DNA from 4 places in the Mesorhizobium sp. B2-4-17 genome. Region 2 is predicted to be linked to each of the others. Evidence: predicted binding sites of a transcription regulator. Region 2 holds the regulator's gene; each other region holds the start of a gene.

Evidence for each region. The regulator LexA, encoded in region 2, represses DNA repair genes until DNA is damaged. The targets are predictions, from matches to a motif close to TGTTCNNNNTGTGTTCNG.
Region 1: FJ548_RS02365 (PA0069 family radical SAM protein) is a predicted target of LexA. The motif match lies at 1,878-1,895, and genes of this name have one in related genera.
Region 3: FJ548_RS07650 (YifB family Mg chelatase-like AAA ATPase) is a predicted target of LexA. The motif match lies at 1,980-1,997, and genes of this name have one in related genera.
Region 4: ssb (single-stranded DNA-binding protein) is a predicted target of LexA. The motif match lies at 1,638-1,655, and genes of this name have one in related genera.

The regions. Positions count from the first base shown of each region.
Region 1 covers NZ_VFUX01000002.1:137,962-142,684, forward strand. The annotation lists gene FJ548_RS02360 (ribonuclease HII) at 1-495, opposite strand, end outside; gene FJ548_RS02365 (PA0069 family radical SAM protein) at 649-1,803, opposite strand; gene FJ548_RS02370 (glycosyltransferase) at 1,952-2,479, shown strand; gene moaB (molybdenum cofactor biosynthesis protein B) at 2,592-3,146, opposite strand; gene FJ548_RS02380 (4-(cytidine 5'-diphospho)-2-C-methyl-D-erythritol kinase) at 3,148-4,035, opposite strand; gene FJ548_RS02385 (membrane protein) at 4,062-4,247, opposite strand; gene FJ548_RS02390 (S49 family peptidase) at 4,388-4,723, opposite strand, start outside.
Region 2 covers NZ_VFUX01000006.1:75,035-79,757, reverse strand. The annotation lists gene FJ548_RS06835 (ABC transporter substrate-binding protein) at 1-239, opposite strand, end outside; gene FJ548_RS06830 (GntR family transcriptional regulator) at 391-1,164, shown strand; gene lexA (transcriptional repressor LexA) at 1,560-2,297, shown strand; gene FJ548_RS06820 (ComEC/Rec2 family competence protein) at 2,291-4,723, opposite strand, start outside.
Region 3 covers NZ_VFUX01000007.1:72,767-77,489, reverse strand. The annotation lists gene FJ548_RS07650 (YifB family Mg chelatase-like AAA ATPase) at 355-1,887, opposite strand; gene FJ548_RS07645 (hypothetical protein) at 2,114-2,443, opposite strand; gene choX (choline ABC transporter substrate-binding protein) at 2,877-3,815, opposite strand; gene betI (transcriptional regulator BetI) at 3,915-4,514, shown strand; gene FJ548_RS07630 (amidase) at 4,511-4,723, shown strand, end outside.
Region 4 covers NZ_VFUX01000031.1:4,857-9,579, reverse strand. The annotation lists gene FJ548_RS22955 (ATP-dependent Clp protease proteolytic subunit) at 79-684, opposite strand; gene FJ548_RS22950 (SRPBCC domain-containing protein) at 707-1,183, opposite strand; gene FJ548_RS22945 (metalloregulator ArsR/SmtB family transcription factor) at 1,215-1,529, opposite strand; gene ssb (single-stranded DNA-binding protein) at 1,756-2,274, shown strand; gene FJ548_RS22935 (OsmC family protein) at 2,401-2,826, shown strand; gene FJ548_RS22930 (MarC family protein) at 2,851-3,480, opposite strand; gene FJ548_RS22925 (VOC family protein) at 3,583-3,960, opposite strand; gene FJ548_RS22920 (hypothetical protein) at 3,991-4,527, opposite strand; gene FJ548_RS22915 (AraC family transcriptional regulator) at 4,613-4,723, shown strand, end outside.

The DNA of each region.
Region 1 (4,723 bases), on a different contig from region 2:
CATCACCTTGGCAACGATGGAAGCGGCCGCGATCGACTGCGAGCGCTGATCGCCCTTGATCAGCGCGCGCCCGTCGCACGGCAGTCCCGGCGGCACGTCGCGTCCGTCGGCGAGCGCGAGCTTGGGTTTTACCGGCAGGCCGACCAGGGCACGGCGCATCGCTTCCAGGCTCGCCTTGAGGATGTTGCTGTTGTCGATGCCTTCAGCGCTGATCGACGCCATCGAAACCCCAAGCGCCGAACCGATGATACGCAGGAAAAGCGCTTCGCGCTGCAAATGGCTCAGCCGTTTGGAATCATCTAGCCCTTCGGGGATATTGACGGGATCGAGCACCACCGCGGCGGCGACGACCGGCCCGGCCAGCGGGCCACGGCCGGCCTCATCCATCCCCGCGACCGGCCACAGGCCGTCGGCCATCGCCTTCGTCTCGAAGGAGAAATCGGGCTTCTCGACGATTTCGAAGAGAAGCGGAGAATCGGAACGCGCGCGAGCCATGTTGCGGCGAGGTTCGCATCGGCTCCGATTCTCCGCAAGTCCCTCCGGGTCGGGTGGGGCGCCGGACCGGGAGGGCACCGTCTGCAGGCCGGGGCAGGCCGGACGGGATTTTTTGCTTGGCAGCAATGAAACTGCCGCAGCGCTTTGGGATCTTCAGAGCAGCATCAACTGCTCCTGGTCCTTTCCGGCAGCGACGAATTGGTCGGTCCGCAGGGTGCGCCGTTCGGCGTTGAGTCCGAGTCGTTTGGCGGTGATCTCGAAGCGGCGGCCGATCTGCCAGGCATAGGGTCCGGCGCCCTTCATGCGCTTGCCCCATTCCGAATCATAGTCCTTGCCGTCACGCATCGAGCGGATCAGCGACATCACGTGGCGATAGCGGTCGGGATAGTGGCGCAGCAGCCAGTCCTTGAAGATCGGGCTGACTTCCAGCGGCAGGCGCAGCACGACATAGCCCGCCTCGCGCGCGCCGGCGGCACGCGCCGAATCGAGGATCCGTTCCATTTCCTGGTCGGTAAGACCGGGGATGATCGGCGCCACCATCACCGAAGTTGGAATGCCGGCATCCGAAAGCTGCCTGATCGCTTCTAGCCGCTTGGACGGCGTTGACGCCCGCGGCTCCATGGTCCTGGCCAGCATGCGATCCATTGTCGTCACCGACAGCGCCACCTTGGCGAGCCCACGTTCGGCCATGCGCGACAAGATATCGATGTCGCGCGTCACCAGAGCGGACTTGGTGACGATGCCGACCGGATGGCCGCGCGCTTCCAGCACTTCGAGGATCTCGCGCATGATCCGGTACTGCTTCTCGATCGGCTGGTAGGGGTCGGTGTTGGTGCCGATGGCGATGGTGCGCGGCTGGTAGCCATCCTTAGACAGTTCCTTGTCGAGCAAGCGTGCCGCATCCGGCTTGGCGAACAGCTTGGATTCGAAATCCAGGCCAGGCGACAGGCCCATGAACGCGTGTGTCGGTCGCGCGAAGCAATAGACGCAGCCATGCTCGCAGCCGCGATAAGGGTTGATTGACCGGTCGAAGGAGATATCGGGCGATTCATTGCGGGTGATGATGGTGCGCGGTTTTTCCACCTGCACCTCGGTCTTGAACGGGGGCAGTTCCTCCAGGGAACTCCAGCCATCATCGAAAACATGCCGGCTGACAGGTTCGAACCGGCCGGACGGATTGATGCCCGCCGACCGGCCGCGGTTGCGGTCCGGACGGATGCGCATGCCGCTCTGCTCGATCATCGCATTGGCCATCTCGGCTCTTCCTGCCCCAAAGGCGGCAATGTCGGCACGCATGATCGGTTCCATCTTTGCCCGCTCCCAAGGAGTGTCCATGTTGTGTCGAATCGCTCTGCTCATGAAATTATTCCTATTTCGCCTATGAGAACAAAGCAAGAACTTTCTATGTTGCGTTGCAAAACTGGCGCTGTGCGCGGGTTTCCGCTATTCGGCTGACATGCTCAGTGTTCTCATCGAAACCCGCAATGACGAGGAGGCTCTTGCCCGCACGCTCGGCTCGTTGATTGGCGGGGCGGTCGAGGGCGTGGTGCGCGAGGTCGTCGTCTGCGACACAGGTTCCACCGACCAGACGCATTATGTCGCCGAGCACGCCGGTTGCCAGTATGTGGCGAGCGGCGGCATCGCCGCCGGCATCCGGCAGGCCAAGGGTGATTGGCTGTTGCTGCTGGAACCGGGCTCACGGCTGGTGGAGGGCTGGATCGAGGCGGTCGTCGTCCACACGGCCAGGCAAACCATGGCGGCGCGCTTCTCACGCGCGCGGGGCAGCCGCGCGCCGTTCCTGGCCCGCGTCTTTTCGGGAAACCGGGCGCTCGCCGAAGGGCTGGTGATCAGCAAGCGTCAGGCCGCGTCCCTGTCGAAGAACGCCGGCAGCGCCGCGGCTCTTGCGCGCGGCCTGGCGACAAAGAAACTCGACGCCGAGATCTGGGTCGCCCCGGCCAAGCAGGAACACCGCTCTTCGAAGTGATATTTTGCAACGGCTGTTTCGCATTGCAGAAAATGTGACGCGGGTTAGCGGAGGCGCCGCTGCCGTTCCGTTTTTGGAAATGGCGCTTGGAAAGCCATTCAGCCTTTGGTTTTCATGGAGCGGCTTTTCCGCGCCGCAGATGCTCGTCCAGGCGCGGCATGATCTCGACGAAGTTGCAGGGCATGTGCCGATAGTCGAGTTGCGCCTTGAGGATGCCGTCCCAGGCGTCCTTGCAGGCGCCGGGCGAGCCCGGCAGCACGAAGACGAAGGTGGCGTTGACGACGCCGCCGGTCGCCCGGCTCTGGATCGTCGAGGTGCCGATCTTGTCGTAGGAGATGCGGTGGAACACTTCCGAAAAGCCGTCCATACGCTTTTCGAAGATCGGCTCCAGCGCCTCCGGCGTCACGTCTCGGCCGGTGAAGCCGGTGCCGCCGGTGGTGATGACGACGTCGATCCCCGTGTCCTTCGACCAGCCAAGCACCTTGTCACGGATTTTGTCACGGTCGTCGGTAACGATATCGCGGGCGGCCAGGATGTGGCCGGCCTCGGTGATGCGGTCTGCCAGCGTCTGGCCGGATTTGTCGTCGGCGAGGCCGCGCGTGTCCGAAACGGTCAGCACCGCGATGCGCACGGGAATGAAAGAACGGCCCTCGTCAGTCGTGGCCATCTCACTCAGCCTCCGATGTCATGCTGCGCGTTGCCGCGACGAACCAGTCGGGCTGGCGGCTTCGGATCTCGGCGGCCGCGCGCTTGGCGACATTGCCGGTCTCGAACAGGCCGAAACATGTCGCGCCCGATCCGGACATGCGCGAAAATCCTGATCCGGCCTTGTTCAGCCATGAAAGCGCCCTGCCTATGGCGGGCTGCATGGCAACGGCCGCCGGCTCGAGATCGTTGCGGGTGACCTCCAGCCAATTGCGCAGGCTGTGAAAATCGATGCTGCGCGGCAACGGCGGCAATGGCTCGTTGTCGCGATGGGAAAGCGCCGCGAAGACGTCCGCCGTCGGGAGCGGCACTCCAGGATTGACCAGCACCAGTCCCAGCGCTGAAAAGTCCGGCACCATCGACAGTTCGTCACCAATGCCGCGCGCCACCAGCGGCTTTGCCGCCAGGCACATCGGTATGTCGGCGCCAAGCGAGAGGCCGATCCGCGCCAGTTCGGCGCCATCGATGTCCAGGCTCCATGTCCGTGCCAGCCCGCGCAGGGCCGCCGCCGCGTCGCTCGATCCGCCGCCGACGCCGGAGGCGACCGGCAGGTTTTTCTCGAGCCTGATGACGACGGGCGGGGTTCTTTCGGATGCAGCCGATTTCCGCAAGGCATCGCGCGCCTTGAGTACGAGGTTGCTGTCGTCCAGGGGAACTGCCGGCGCATAACGGCCGGACACGATGAAATCGTCGCTGTCGGCGAGCGCGATCTCGACCCGGTCGCCAAAACGCGTGAACACTGCCAGGCTTTCTATCAGGTGATAACCGTCGGGGCGCCTGCCGGTGATATGCAGCGCCAGATTGATTTTGGCATGCGCATGCCAGGTGCGCGAACCGATGTCGGTGTCCACGGCGTCAGTCGTATGGGGGATGATGTTCAGTCCTTGGCCAGCCGGTATTCGCCGGTCTTCGGATCCTTGACCAGCGTTCCCATCGCGCCGTTGGCCGCCTGCTTTTCGGTGCGCCGCACCTTGGCCGTCACGCGTTCGGCTTCCCTGACGAAAGTGCGGTAGCCGAAATAGGCGGCGACGCCAACGACGGTGAAGAAAATGATCTGCGGCATGTCAAAACTCCTCCCACGCTGGGCCGGCGAATGCGACCGGTCGGGTCGGTTATGCATGTTGTCCAAAAGTGTGTTCGGTTTCGGGAAGACAACAATGCATTAGACTTCAAGCCTTCATGCTAGACGGTTTTACCGGCTTTTCAAAGCCCGAAGCGAGCCCACAATGCGCGCTCTTCCGCCGCATCGATGACGCCGCTGGCGGCCGCGGCGGCGATGTCAGGCGCCGAAAAGCCCTTGCTTGAGCCGAACAGGCCGAAGCGGCCGAGGAAACCATGCGGCGCCGACACCAGTCTGAGTTGCGTCTTCGTCCCGAACCGGGTCTTCAGCACCGTGCGCATGTCGCCGAGCGCGTCGACGAGGCCAAGCTCAAGACCCCTTTTGCCGGTCCAGAACAGGCCGGTGAACAGGTCCGGATCGTCCTTCAGCCTGGTACCGCGCCGCTCCTTGACGAGATCGATGAACGTGCCGTGCACCTC
Region 2 (4,723 bases):
ATCTGCGGCACCAGCGATGCGTCGAAATTGGTATGGCTCTCGGTGTAGACGACGTCCTTGCCCTCGACGAAGCCGTTGTCCGTCAGCGCCTTCTTGAAACCGGCTATGGCGGCATTCAACTGAGGATGCTCTCCGAAATTGGCTATGCCGATACGAATCTGATCAGCCGCGGCGCTGCCGGCGCTGACCATCAAGGCGCCTGCCAGGGCCAATCCTGACAGCCATTTCGACTTCAACATCATTTCCTCCCAGATTTGATTAGCGCCGCTTAAAGACGGCACATCAGGCGATCATGGTCAGTCCGCCGGTCCATGTCAAACATTATATATAATTCTTGCCATGCACCGCCATGATATATAATTTTCCGAGCCTGACGATGGACGGACTGCGATGCAGGATCAGAATAGTTCCACAAAGACGGAGGCGGCCTATCAGCTGCTGCGGCGCGATATTCTGACGACGCGCCTCATGCCGGGTGCGCCGCTCAAGTTGAGTGCGCTGCGCGGCACATATGGCGTCGGCTGGACGCCGCTGCGTGAAGCATTGTCTCGGCTTGAAGCCGAGCGCCTTGTCACTGCCATCAGCAATCGCGGCTTTGCCGTCGCTCCCGTGTCGCGGGCCGAACTCGAGGACCTGGCGCGCGCGCGGATGGTTGTCGAGATGCCCCTGTTCCTGGAATCGATGGAAAAAGGCGACAGGCAATGGGAAGATGCCGTTGTCACCGCTCATTACCGGCTCTCTCGCTGCAAGACCGCGGTTGACGACCCCTCGGATGCGGCCGTCGATCAATGGGACGAAAGCCACGAGGCCTTTCACGCGGCGCTGCTGAGTGCTGCGACGTCCAACTGGCTGCTGCGATTCCGCTCGACGATCGCGGATCAGCTGCGGCGACATCATCGTTTTCTCGGCCTGGCGCCGACTTTGCGGGCAGCGGCCGGCCTCAAGCATGGCTATGGAGAGGCCATGGACGCACTGCGCGAGGCGATCGCGATCGAGCATCACACCGCGATCATGGAGGCGGCGCTCGATCGTGATGTCGAGCGGGCAAAGGCATTGATGACGGCGCATATCGGCTACACGCTGCACGTCTATGTTCACAGCGAAGACAGCAGCGCCAACAACTACACCGCACGCGCCGGCAGCCTGAAAGCGGTTTCCGGATGATTTCGGCGCTTCCGCGCCGTCCGACGCTTACACACGGATCCATCCCCCAAGCGAGCTGGCGAACGTTGGCGTTTTGGTTTCGTTTCGTTCCGCTGGGATGACACTGGGCGACTCCATAAATCCGCCCCGTGCGCCTTTCAAACGACTGAAGCCAAACCTCAACAAGGGGTGGGCCACAGGCCATTAACCAAAACGATTTCAATGCGTGTGTCCGGGGCAGAAATCGTCGGTAAGCGTCGGTTGCCGTTTGTTGCCGGCGGCAAAAATTTCGAACCCCTTAACAAATTCACTAAACTTTAAACGGTTGCGGAACACAACTGGAACAGATAGTGTTTGTTCTGGGTTTGTTTTTCGATTCCGATTCAGACCCTTCGTTCAATGCCTTGGGGGCCGCCATGCTGACGCGCAAGCAACATGAACTGCTGATGTTCATTCATGAACGGCTCAAGGAAAGCGGCATCCCGCCTTCCTTCGACGAGATGAAAGAGGCTCTTGATCTTGCCTCCAAGTCGGGGATCCACCGCCTGATCACGGCGCTGGAGGAACGTGGCTTTATTCGGAGACTGCCCAACAGGGCGCGCGCACTGGAGGTGCTGCGGTTGCCGGATTCGATCGCGCCCGGCCTCAACGCGGCAAAAAAATTTTCGCCAAGTGTCATCCAGGGCAGCCTCGGTCAGGGCAACCTTGGTCGCCAGATCAAGCCGGCGCCGTCGCGCTTGCCCGCGGCCGGCAATGACGACGATGCGGTTCCCGCGGTCTCGATCCCGGTGATGGGCCGTATCGCCGCCGGTGTGCCGATCGATGCCATCCAGCATCAGACGCATTCCATCTCGGTCCCGCCTGACATGATCATGGGCGGCGAGCACTATGCGCTGGAGGTCAAGGGCGACTCGATGATCGAGGCCGGGATCTTCGATGGCGACACGGTCATCATCCGCAACGCCGATACAGCGAGCCCGGGCGAGATCGTCGTGGCGCTGGTCGACGAAGAGGAAGCGACCCTGAAACGGTTCCGCCGCAAGGGAGCTTCGATTGCCCTTGAAGCCGCCAACCCGGCCTACGAGACCCGCATTTTCGGGCCGGACAGGGTCAAGGTGCAAGGCAAACTCGTCGGGCTGATCAGGCGCTACTGAGCAGGCACTGGCGCGCTGGTATTGTCAGGCTTTTTATAGGGCGGCAGGCCCCTCGCCTCGCGCGAGAATTTGCGCTGTTCATGCCAGGGACGGTATGGCCTGTCGACGGCGAAGCTGACGATTGGTGGGCCAGTCGCCGATTGGCGGTCGAAGAAGACCGCAGCACTCCCTTTGCGAGCGAGTTGCCGTTTGGTGACGACGAGAACCAGCGGGTTATGGCAGGCGTCATAGCCAGTCGCGTCGTTGACGACGATCACGTCGGCGAAACCGCAGGCTTTCCAGGTATCCTTGCGGTCTTCGACATGCGCGATAATCGCTCCGGACGGGTGCCTGGCGAGGCAGACGCCGTCGGTGCAGTAGAACGGTGCCCCCGGCGGCAGGTTTACGGCATCGGCAATGGCGAACTGCCCGTCTGTCTTGTTGAACACCTCCGGCACGACGATGCTTTCGGATACCAATGCACGTTTCCAGTTGTCGACGGTGAATTCGTTCGGGCGTGCCCGGCTGACCGCGAGTTCGCCACCGCCGATCGGCACCGCGACCAGCCGGGCATCTTCCGAGATCAGCACATCGGGCGTGCGCGTATCCGACACAGTCAACAGGCCGGCAAGCGCGAACGGGAGTGCGGCGAGCCGCAGCCATGTCGTCGCCATCGTCGCGATGACCAGGGCGACCGTCACCAGCAGCACGGATTGCTGGGAAATCAGCCCGACCGCATCGACAGGAGAGCGTTCCGATATCCACGCCGATATGGCGATCATTGCCGTCAGGCCCTTGCCCATCAGGTAAAGGGATGGCGCATCCAAGCCGAACGGCATGAGCAACGCGCTGGCGACGGCCAGGAACATCACGACCGAAACGATCGGCATGACGGCCAGATTGGCGAACAAGCTGAGCGGCGATACACGCTGGAAATGCCAAATGGCAAACAGCGCCGTGGCGCTGCCGGCAATAATGGATGTCATTGCCACGCCTCCTGTGAGCGCGACGAGTTTGCCCATGAGAAAACCGGCCGGTGTTCGTCTGGGCGGAGGCGTTCTGATCTTCCTCGCGCGATAATCCGCCCAACCGGCATAGGCGCCGACCAGGGCAGCGGTCGCGGCGAACGACATCTGGAAACTCGGTCCGACCACTTCATGCGGCGAGACCAGGATAACGGCGACCGCCGAGATCGCCAGATTGCGCATGGTCAGAGCCGCGCGATCGAACAGAACCGCGATCAGCATCACCGCCAGCATGATGAAGCTGCGTTCGGCGGCAACGACGATGCCCGAAATGACGAGATAGGCAGCGATCGAGAACAGCGCTGCGGCGGCCGCGTATTTCTTCACCGGCCTTCGTGCGGAAGAATCTGGAAACAGCGCGAAGGCGCCGCGCAGCAGACCCATGACCGTGCCGGCGACCAGCGCCATATGCAGTCCGGAAATGGATATGATGTGATAGATGCCGGTTCGCCGCATCGCCTCGTTGATTTCGTCGGGAATGCCGGCGCGCACGCCGACGATCAGTGCCGCTGCGATCTCGCCCTCGGCGCCGCCGACGATACCTGTGATGCGGCCAGCGATGGATTGGCGGGCATTTTCCACCGCAGAGGACAGGCGAGCCGAAAGCGGCATGTCATCGTCCTCGGCTGTGACAATCCTGGGATTGCCGAGAAAAAACCCGCTGCCGCCGATGCCGGCGAAATAGCTGTCGAAGGAGAAATCATAGCTGTCCGGCCGCACCGGACCGGTCGGCGGCAAGAGTTTGGCATAGCCTGATATCAACGAGCCGGCGGTCAATTCCCGCGGTATCTTGCGTGCCGAAAGCCGGACCCTTTCCGGCGCATAGCGCAGTTTCGGCCGGGCGGTGGACGTCACGTCAATGGTCAGCCGGATGCGGCCGGTCTCCATCCGATCGAGCGAGACGACGCGACCCGTCACTTCAGTCGAAATCTCCGAGCCCAGCATTCGTGTTCCGGCCCGCCATGTTTCGACCTTCGCCGCGAGCAGGCCCAGCGCGCACAGCAGCATCGCCGTGAAACACAGATGGGTTTTTGGCCAGGAACGCGACGCAAGCGCACAGAGCGCCGTCAGCACGACGACCGCTACAGGCTTGGCAAAATCAGGCTCCGCCGCCAGCGAATAGTAGCCGATCGCTCCGGCGGCCAGACAGACCGGCACCAGCAGAAAGGCGATGCCCCGGTCAAGTTCCAGTTCCGCCGCCTTGGCCACGCCATGGCGCAGGCGAGGCAATGATGTCAGGCCGAATTGCCGGCGCACGCGCGCAATCCTGCCTGCGGCAGGCGATAGACTTGGTGCAGGGATATCCGCCTGCGGCGGCCGGGTGCCCGGCGCGGGCACGAGGGGCGTAGGTGATGGCAACGGGATAGCCGGATGCGTTGCAAACAAGGACCGTTCGCTGACGCCAGCAACAGCGTCCTCGCC
Region 3 (4,723 bases), on a different contig from region 2:
GAGTGGGCAGATCGTCACGAATTGCAGAAACAAGATACAGAATCGGGACGGTTGCTGGCTCAATCTGTCAAGATCGTGACCGACTTCGCCGCCGACCTCCTTCCCGCCCCTCTGCTTCTTGGATTTTGTTCGTAACGTTGAGCCGGCCTTCTATTCGGACTCTGGCAGGATACGCCGTCCTCACAGCGCTGGTGGGGGCCGCTATATGGGCCGGCGTTCGCAACTACCCCTGGTATCTTCTGAAACGGCTTCTCCCACGTCGCCAGCGGGACTTCTCAACGGTTGAAGCCCGGAAGGCAAATCCGCCCTTCAATTCCTTCAATGTGGACGGATCTGTGTTGCAACGGCCGCTTGCTACGCCGCCTGCGCCATCCGCTCCGAACTCATGCGATAGGAAATCGCCTCGGCCAGATGGATGCGGCCGACGGTTTCGCTGGCGTCGAGATCGGCCAATGTCCGCGCCACTTTCAGCACGCGGTGATAGGCCCGCGCGGAAAAGGCGAGTTTTTCGCTGGCATCCTTGAGCAGCGACAGGCCCGCGGTATCCGGCATGGCGATCTCCTCGATGACCGCCGGCGCGCAATGGGCGTTGGTGGTGGCGCGGGCGGCGCCGAGCCGCTCGAAGCGTTCGCGCTGAAGGGTGCGGGCACGCGCCACGCGCAGCGCCACATCGGCACTCTTCTCCGCGCGGTCCGGCCGGATCAGGTCGCTGGCCGAAACGGCCGGCACTTCGATCCTGAGATCGATGCGGTCGAGCAGCGGACCGGAAATGCGCGCCTGGTAGTCGGTGCGGCAGCGTTCGCCGCGCAGGCAGCGATAGCCGGGTTCGCCGGCCATGCCGCAGCGGCACGGGTTCATCGCCGCCACCAGCTGGATGCGCGCCGGATAGGTGACGCGATGGTTGGCGCGCGCGATCATGCAGTCGCCGGTCTCCAGCGGCTGGCGCAGCGCGTCGAGCGTCTGCGGCGTGAATTCGGGAAATTCGTCGAGGAACAGCACGCCGTGATGCGCGAGCGACACTTCGCCGGGCCGCGCCCGCAACCCGCCGCCGACCATCGCCGCCATCGAGGCTGAATGATGCGGGGCGCGGAACGGCCGCCGGTCGGTCAGCTTGCCTTCGCCGAGTTCGCCCGCCACCGAGGCGATCATCGAGACTTCCAAAAGTTCCTTCGGTGCCAGCGGCGGCAGAATCGACGGCAGCCGCTGCGCCAGCATCGATTTGCCCGAGCCCGGCGGGCCGACCATCAAGAGATTGTGGCCGCCGGCTGCCGCCACTTCGAGCGCGCGCTTGGCCGTCTCCTGGCCCTTGATGTCGGCGAGGTCGGGCAGGTCGCGCGCCGAGGCGTGGATGCCGGCTTCGGGCCGCGACAGCACCTGCGTGCCGCGGAAATGGTTGGCGATCGCGATCAGGCTGCGCGGCGCCAATATGTCGAAATCGCTGCCGGCCCAGGCGGCTTCCGGTCCACAGGCGAACGGGCAGATCAGGCCCTTGCCTTCGGCATTGGCGCCGATCGCCGCCGGCAAGGCGCCGGCAACGGCGGCAACCGTGCCGTCGAGCGACAATTCGCCGAGAACGACGTAGCCGGCCAGCATGTCGCCCGGAATGGCGCCGAGAGCAGCCATCAGGCCAAGCGCGATCGGCAGGTCGTAGTGGCTGCCCTCCTTCGGCAGGTCGGCGGGCGCGAGATTGACCGTCACCTTCTTCGACGGCATCGACAGGCCCGACGCATGAAGTGCCGCCTGCACCCGCTCGCGGCTTTCGGCTACCGCCTTGTCGGGCAAGCCGACGATCTGCATGCCGACCTTGCCCGGCGCGACCATCACCTGCACGTCGACCGGCACGGCCTCGATGCCCTGGAAAGCGACCGTGCGAACCCGCGCCACCATCGTGTTGCCCCCGGATACGGGCTGGCCTCAGCCCGTGCGATCAGGCCCGAAATGGCCTCTTCGGCAGACAATCACAATTTCTTGATCAAATCAAGAACATTACAGGAACAAGCCGCCGTGGAAGTTGCAACGGACTTGTAGCCGATTGGCTAGATGCTAGACGGCCAGTCCATCGTTGCGGCATGCTCCCCTGCGTAGCGCAACCTCATGCGCGAGGCATATTTCATCACATCGGCCATCCCTTGGTCACACCTTCAGCCTGTATTTCGAGCAGCTGCTGCTCACTGATTCCTTGCTTGGCAACTAGATCGGCTTTGAACTTCTCGGCCAGATCCACTTCGAGCTTGGTCTGCGCCATCGGTTCGGTGTTCGGGACGCGCTCCATGGCTTCACGAGTCGCCCTGGCTTCCGCCTCGCCGCTTTCCTTAAAGATCGCTCTCCGCATTTCCTCGGATAAGCCAAAGCGGTCCTCCGGAGCAGCGGAGAGCGCGGCGAGACGGCCTTCCTCGATGACTACCTTCGGATCTCCTGTGTCACCATAGTTTTTCGCGAGCATCGCAATCCACAAACCCTGCCCGGCGCGGGCCTGTTCCTCGCTTCCATACACATAGAGGTAAATGTTGTTGGGGAGCTGTGATACCGGAAAGCTGTGCGTTGTTCGGCGGCCCGATACCGCTTCAAAATTTCCGCTTCCAATTCTTCCTTTGTGGGAACACCCGAGGCAACGATGTTCTGTGAAATCTGGGTCTTGATAGGCGCGTCGTAAATTTCCTCATCGATGAGCGAGAACTTTTCACTTTTGGCTGCATCGTCAGGCCCACATTCGGTCAGGAATGCAAGGACGGCCAAGTCGAGGGAAGGGCGGCGGCACCATTTGCTGATATTCCAGTCACGCATGGTTCCCAGAGCTCCCCCGTCGGCACTTGGGCGGGGGAGGTATCGTCCCGAGGCTCGTCAATGCCCGCAGATCACCGATCAGGCGATGATGGTCAGTTTGTGATCACAGCTGCCTTGACTGCAGCATAACCGTCCTTGCCGTCGAACGTCTTCACACCATCCAACCATGCGGTCAGCTTGTCGGGGTACTGCTTTATCAATTTGCGCGCTGCGTCTACCGGCTCGACGCTGTTGGTCATGATTTCGTTCATGCCATTGTTCTCATAGTCGATGTCGAAGTGCAGGTTTTCCAGGAACTTGGTCACGTTCGGGCATTCCTGGCGGTAGCCCTTGCGCGTCAGCGTCCGAACCGTCGCCCCACCAAAGTTGGGACCATATTCCTTGTCGCCGCCACTCAGGTAAGTCAGATCGAACTTGAGGTTCATGGGATGTGGCGCCCAAGCCAGGAAAACGATCCATTCCTTTCCCTTGGTCATCTTGTCGACCTGGGTCAACATAGCCGCCTCGCTGGACTCGACGACATTCCAGTCCTTGAGACCGTGCCTTCCGGCGGAAATTATATCGAGCAGCGGCTGGTTTGAGCCCGCTTCGATGCCGTAGATCGTTGAGTTGAATTTGTCAGAGAATTTCGAAAGATCATCGTACGAGGTCACCCCCGCCTTCGCGACATAGGTCGGCACGGCCAGCGTGAACTTGGCGCCCGTCAGGTTGGTGGTGAGGACATCGACATCGCCGTTGTCGATGTATGATTTGAATTCCTGTTCCTGGACGGGAAGCCAATTTCCCAGGAAAACGTCGATATCCTTGTTTTTCAAGCTTTCGAAGGTCACCGGCAGACCCAGAATGGTCTGTTCCGGTTCATAGCCCAAGGAAGTCAGTATGACGGACGCCGTCGCATTCGTCAGCGAAAGGTCCGTCCAGCTGAGGTCGGAGAATTTCACCTTCCGGCAGCTCTCGGGATCGGCGTGCGCAGGTGCGGCGGCCATGAAGATGGTCAGCGCGGCGCTTGCATAAAGGGCAAAGGCTTTCATCGGAGTTCCCCTGTTTTTGTTGAACGCTCCAACAATCATATCTTTTTTGTTGGCGTGTACAATAAAAAAATGCAAGATGGCGCTAACAGGAGGGAACCGATGCCAAAAGTGGGAATGCAACCTATTCGGCAGAAGCAGATCATTGAGGCTGCCATTGACACCATTCACGAGCTTGGCATCGAGCAGAGTTCGATCCGCCAGATCGGTATGAAGGCGGGAATCTCGCCTAGTCTTATCACCCACTATTTCGGCAGCCGGGACGAGCTCTACACGCTTGTCCTGCGTCACCTGAACCGTGAGTTGTCACGCGTCACGATCGCCAGGCTGCGGACGGCTTCGACGCCGATGGAGCGCCTTCTGGCCATCGCCTCAGCGCAATTCGATGCCGAGCAGTTTCAGCCGGCGGTGGCAACGGCGTGGTTCGCACTTTGGGCCGCTCTGCGCGGCAATCACGAAATGATGCGCTATCAGGCAATCTACGAAAAGCGTCTGGCGAGCAATATCGCCTACTGCCTTCGCTCGCTCATTCCAGAAGGGCAGGTGGACTTTGCGGTCAACTGTCTCCTGGCAATGATCGACGGGCTCTGGGTCAAAGCGGCTCAACCAACCAGCCGAGTGACCACCGAGAATGCCCTGGCCATTTTCCAGAACTACGTCGTCCAGCTGGTCAGTCAGTTGGCGCGTGGGGGTGCCGAATGAATGTGTCGGACTATGTCGCTCAAGACGGCGTCGGTTTGGCGCGTCTGATCGAACGAAAAGAGGTTTCTCGGCGCGAAGTGATCGAGGCTGCGATCAGCGTCATTGAAAGCAGGGATGCCGCTCTCAATGCAGTGGTCATGCGTAATTTCGACCCGAGCTGTTCGAGGTCCGATACCGGTGCTGCCAGTGCATTGCGCGGTGTGCCCCTC
Region 4 (4,723 bases), on a different contig from region 2:
GGGACTATAGGGGCGTACCGCCATCGGAACCAGACCGGTATCGTCAAATCTTCGACAGGCGGCTGGCTTTTGGTCTGATCAAGCCGCTTTTTTGCGGGTGCCGAAGACATGGTCGACGATGCCCCAGGCCTGGGCTTCGCGGGCGGTCATGAAATGGTCGCGGTCCAGCGTGCGTTCGACCTCTTCATAGGTGCGGCCGCAATGCTGGGCGTAGAGTTCGGTCATGTGGCGCTTGGTCTGGCCGATGCGCTCGGCATGGCGCTGGATGTCGGAAGCCTGGCCCTGGAAGCCGCCCAGCGGCTGATGTAGCAGGATGGTGGCGTTCGGCAGTGCGATGCGGCGCCCCACCGTGCCTGCCATCAGCAGGAATGAGCCCATCGAAGCGGCAAAGCCCATGCACACGGTCGATACCGGACAGCTGATATATTGCATCGTGTCGTAGATGGCGAAGCCGCTGGTCACCACGCCGCCCGGCGAGTTGATATAGAGCGAGATCTCCTTGTCGGGATTGTCGGATTCCAGCGACAGGAGCTGTGCGCAGACCAGCGCCGAGACGTCGTCATTGATCTCGCCGTTGATGAAAATGATGCGCTCGCGGAGCAGCCGCGAGAAAATGTCGAAGGCACGTTCGCCGCGGCTCGATTGCTCGATCACCATCGGCACCAGACTGGCAAGGCCGCTCATTTCTCTTCTCCGATTTCCGTGTTCAGGCCGCGCGCAGCAGCAGGCATGGCGTGTTCGCGGCGATGGGCTTTCCGGCCCCACGCAACCCGAGCGAAAGCTGGCAGCGGGCGCCCGCCACGGCAATAGCGGGCATTGCCGTGCGGGCAAAACCGTCATGGACAATGCGCAGATGCGTGCCGCCGGAAATCGTGCGGGCGAGCGTGAAGGTGACGACGCTGTCGAGCGGATCCTGGCGCGCGGCATCCCCCGGCTGCTCCCGCCAGGAATAGCGCAAGAGGCGTTCGGGTTCGGCTTCAAGGATTTCGCATTCGATCGCCGCCTCAGTTCCGGCGAAGGCAAAACGGCTACCGGTCTGCGGCCTGATGTCGTTCGGCATCATCCAGGCTGCGAGCAGTTCCGGCACGGTCAGCGCCCGCCACACTTTTTCCGGGGGTTCGGCAAGATCGTATTCGAACTCGATCGCATCCGGGACGACTTCGCTTTGATTTTTGGCGTTCATCGATCCTATGTCCTTCACTGATCCGGATCTTTCACTGATCCATGTCCTTCAAAACCGTCTTCAGCCTTTCGATGCGCTCCGGCCAGAAGGTCCGGTAGCGTTCGATCCAGGAGAGCAGGGGGGCAAGCCCCTGCGGATCGGCACGATAATAGGCGTTGCGGCCGGCCCGCCGCTCTACCACCAGGCCGGCGCCGCGAAGGACCGCCAGATGCTGCGAGACGGCAGGCTGCGACACTGTCAGGCCGCTGCGCAGTTCCGAGACGCTCATCTCGCTTGTCGCCAGACGCTCGAAGACGGCGCGTCGCGTCGGGTCGGCCAGTGCGCGGAAAATTTCTGCTTCGATCATGGCAAAAGCATAAGTCGATACTTATCGATTTGGCAAGCGCTGTTTTGAGCCCCATATGATGGCCTCAACCATTGCTGCCATTCCTTGACAATCAGCAGCAGTGCATATAGGAACGAAAAGGGAACAAAAACCTTGTGGGAAAAGCCAGCCTTGGCAGGCGGCTGACCTCGGTAGCCTGTAAGGTGCTGCGACAAAAATTTGTTTCGGATGAGCGCGGAGAAGTATCATGGCGGGTAGCGTCAACAAGGTCATTCTGGTCGGCAATCTCGGCGCGGACCCTGAAGTCCGGCGCCTCAACTCGGGCGAGCCGGTCGTCAACATCCGCATCGCCACGTCGGAGAGCTGGCGCGACAAGAATTCCGGCGAGCGCAAGGAAAAGACCGAGTGGCACAATGTCGTCATCTTCAACGACCAGCTCGCCAAGGTGGCGGAGCAGTATCTGAAGAAGGGCATGAAGGTCTATGTCGAGGGCCAGCTGCAGACCCGCAAATGGCAGGACCAGACCGGCAATGACAAGTACACGACGGAAGTCGTGCTGCAGAAGTTCCGCGGCGAGCTGCAGATGCTCGATGCACGCGGCCAGGGTGAGGGCGGCCAGGTCGGCGGCTATTCCGGCGGCGGCAGCAGCCGTGGCTCCGATTTCGGCCAGTCCGGCCCGAACGAGAGTTTCAACCGTGGCGGCGGTGCGCCGAGGGGCGGTGGTGGCGGCTCGTCACGCGAGCTGGACGACGAAATCCCGTTCTGATCGACAGCAATACCGAACGGCTGACGTCACGTGATCGATACCCCGAAGGCCCTGCATGGACTTTCGGGGTTTTGCATTGTTGATTTGGCCTGAGCAGGCGCGATCAAGGACTGAAAGGACAGAGCGGTGAAAGCACGGGTAAAATGGGTCGAGGAGCGCACCTTCGTCGGTGAGTCCGGCAGCGGCCACAAGGTCGTGTTGGGCACAGCCTCCGGCCCTGATGGCAAGACGCCGGGGCCAAGCCCGATGGAGCTGGTGCTGATCGGCACTGGCGGCTGCTCTGCCTATGATGTCGTCCATATCCTGGAAAAAGGCCGCGAGGCGGTCGAGGACTGTGTGGTCGAACTCGATGCCGACCGGGCCGAGACTGACCCAAAAGTGTTCACGCGCATCCATATGCACTTCATCGTCAAGGGCAGGGCGCTCTCGACCGACAAGGTCAAGCGGGCGATCGACCTGTCGATCGAGAAGTACTGCTCGGCTTCCGCGATGATGGCCAAGACGGCCACGATCACCCACGATTTCGAGGTCATCGATACCGCGGCGAAATAGACCGACAGGCGCGCCTGTCGCGGATTATCCCACCATCAGCGCCTTGATGCCGTCGGCGACGAACTGCACAGCGAGTGCGGCGAGAATGACGCCGAGCAGGCGGGTCAGGATCGAGCGGCCGGTCTGGCCAAGAATGCGGTCGATGCGTTCCGACAAGACGAACACCAGATAGGTGATGACGAGGCACGCGAAGATGATGCCGACCAGTGCCGCCTGCGCGGCAAAGCCCTGAAACGAGCCTGAAAGCAGCACCGTCGCCGAAATCGCGCCGGGGCCGGCGATCAGCGGGATCGCCAGCGGGAAGGCGGCGATGTTGTGGATCATGTCCTTGGTGATGGCGACGTCGCCGATCTTCTCCTTGCGGTCCTGCCGACGCTCGAACACCATTTCGAAGGCGATGAAGAACAGGAGAAAACCGCCGGCGACGCGGAATGCTGGAAGCGTGATGCCGAACACCGAAAGGATCGAGGCGCCGGCGATGGCGAACAGCGCCATCACTAGGAAGCCGATGACCGAAGCGCGCACGGAGACCTGCTGGCGCTCATCGCGGTTCATGCCGCGTGTCACGGCGAGGAATAGCGGCGCCAGCCCGGGCGGATCGATGGTCACGAGAATGGTGACGAAGGCATTGAACAGGCTGTCGAAACTCGGCATCGCTGACCCCTCCCGCCGGGCCGGGCCCACGCTCCGATATTGGTAGAGCAAAGCCCGGTCGGTGGGAACTGCCAGGGCCGCGAAACTATGGTTCTCGACGGATTAGCCGGGAATGCCGCAATGGGCCTCGAGGCGATAGCCGTCCGGGTCCACGACAAAGGCGGCGTAGTAGTTTTCGCCATAATCGGGGCGCAGGCCCGGCGCGCCGTTGTCGCTGCCGCCCTCACGCAAGGCGCCGGAATGGAAGAGATCGACGCTGTCCCGCGTCGGTGCGGCGAAGCAGAAGTGCAGCCCGGATTTTTCGTCCGCCGGCACCGGATGTGCCGCCTCGTTCACCCACAGCGCGACGCTCTGGGCGCCGTAGCCGAGCGAACCGGGTGACTGGTTGAGGCAGGTATAGCCGAGCGGCTTTAACGCAGCGTCGTAGAAGCGCTTCGAGGCGTTGGCGTCGCGGACACCGATCGAGATATGGTCGAACATAGTTTTCTCCATCGTTACAAGGGTGCTGCGTCAGGGTGTTGTTGCTCGGCGCGCCAGGAACTCGACCTCCATCCGCCATGTCGCGCCATTGTCGTGCGAGCGCTCGCCGAGCCAGCGGAAGCTCTCTTTCATGATGCGTGAAAAGCTCCAGCGCACCGAGGCGCCGGTGCCGTCGGCGCCGACCTGCACGATCGTGTCGCCCTCGGCGCGGCCAAGCTGGCGGCTGAAATACTGGTTGCGCGGATCGCTCCAGAAGATATGCCAGGTGTCGGCGCCGTGATCATAGACGCGCAGCGTCGTGCCATAGAAGGTCCACTTGCCGAGCGACGGCGACGGGCCGGCGTCGCGCGCCGGCAGGATCCAGACATCCTGGATGGCGCGGCCTTCCAGCACCCAGCCGAAATGCACCTCGCCGCGGCCAGTCAGCACGGTGCCATCCTCGAGGCGACGCGAGGCGTCGAAAGTCCAGGCGCCGACGAAGCGACCGTAGAGGTTCAGTTTCTCGGCAAGTCCGTCGATCGGTCCGGCACTGTGCAGGGCTTCGGCAAAGGAGGATGGGACGAACATGGCTGCGGCCTCTTCTTGTCAGGAGATCGGAAGGAGTAGGCGCTGACGGGGTTCTGGGCTTGGGAAAAATTGCTATATTTCGGCCGTGACAGCGACCACCCGCACCATCGCATCCGGATCCGGCTGGCACGTGGCGGACGTGATCTGCACGGCCGGCGCCGGCGATCGGCCGTTCGAGGAGGCACATCAGGATTTC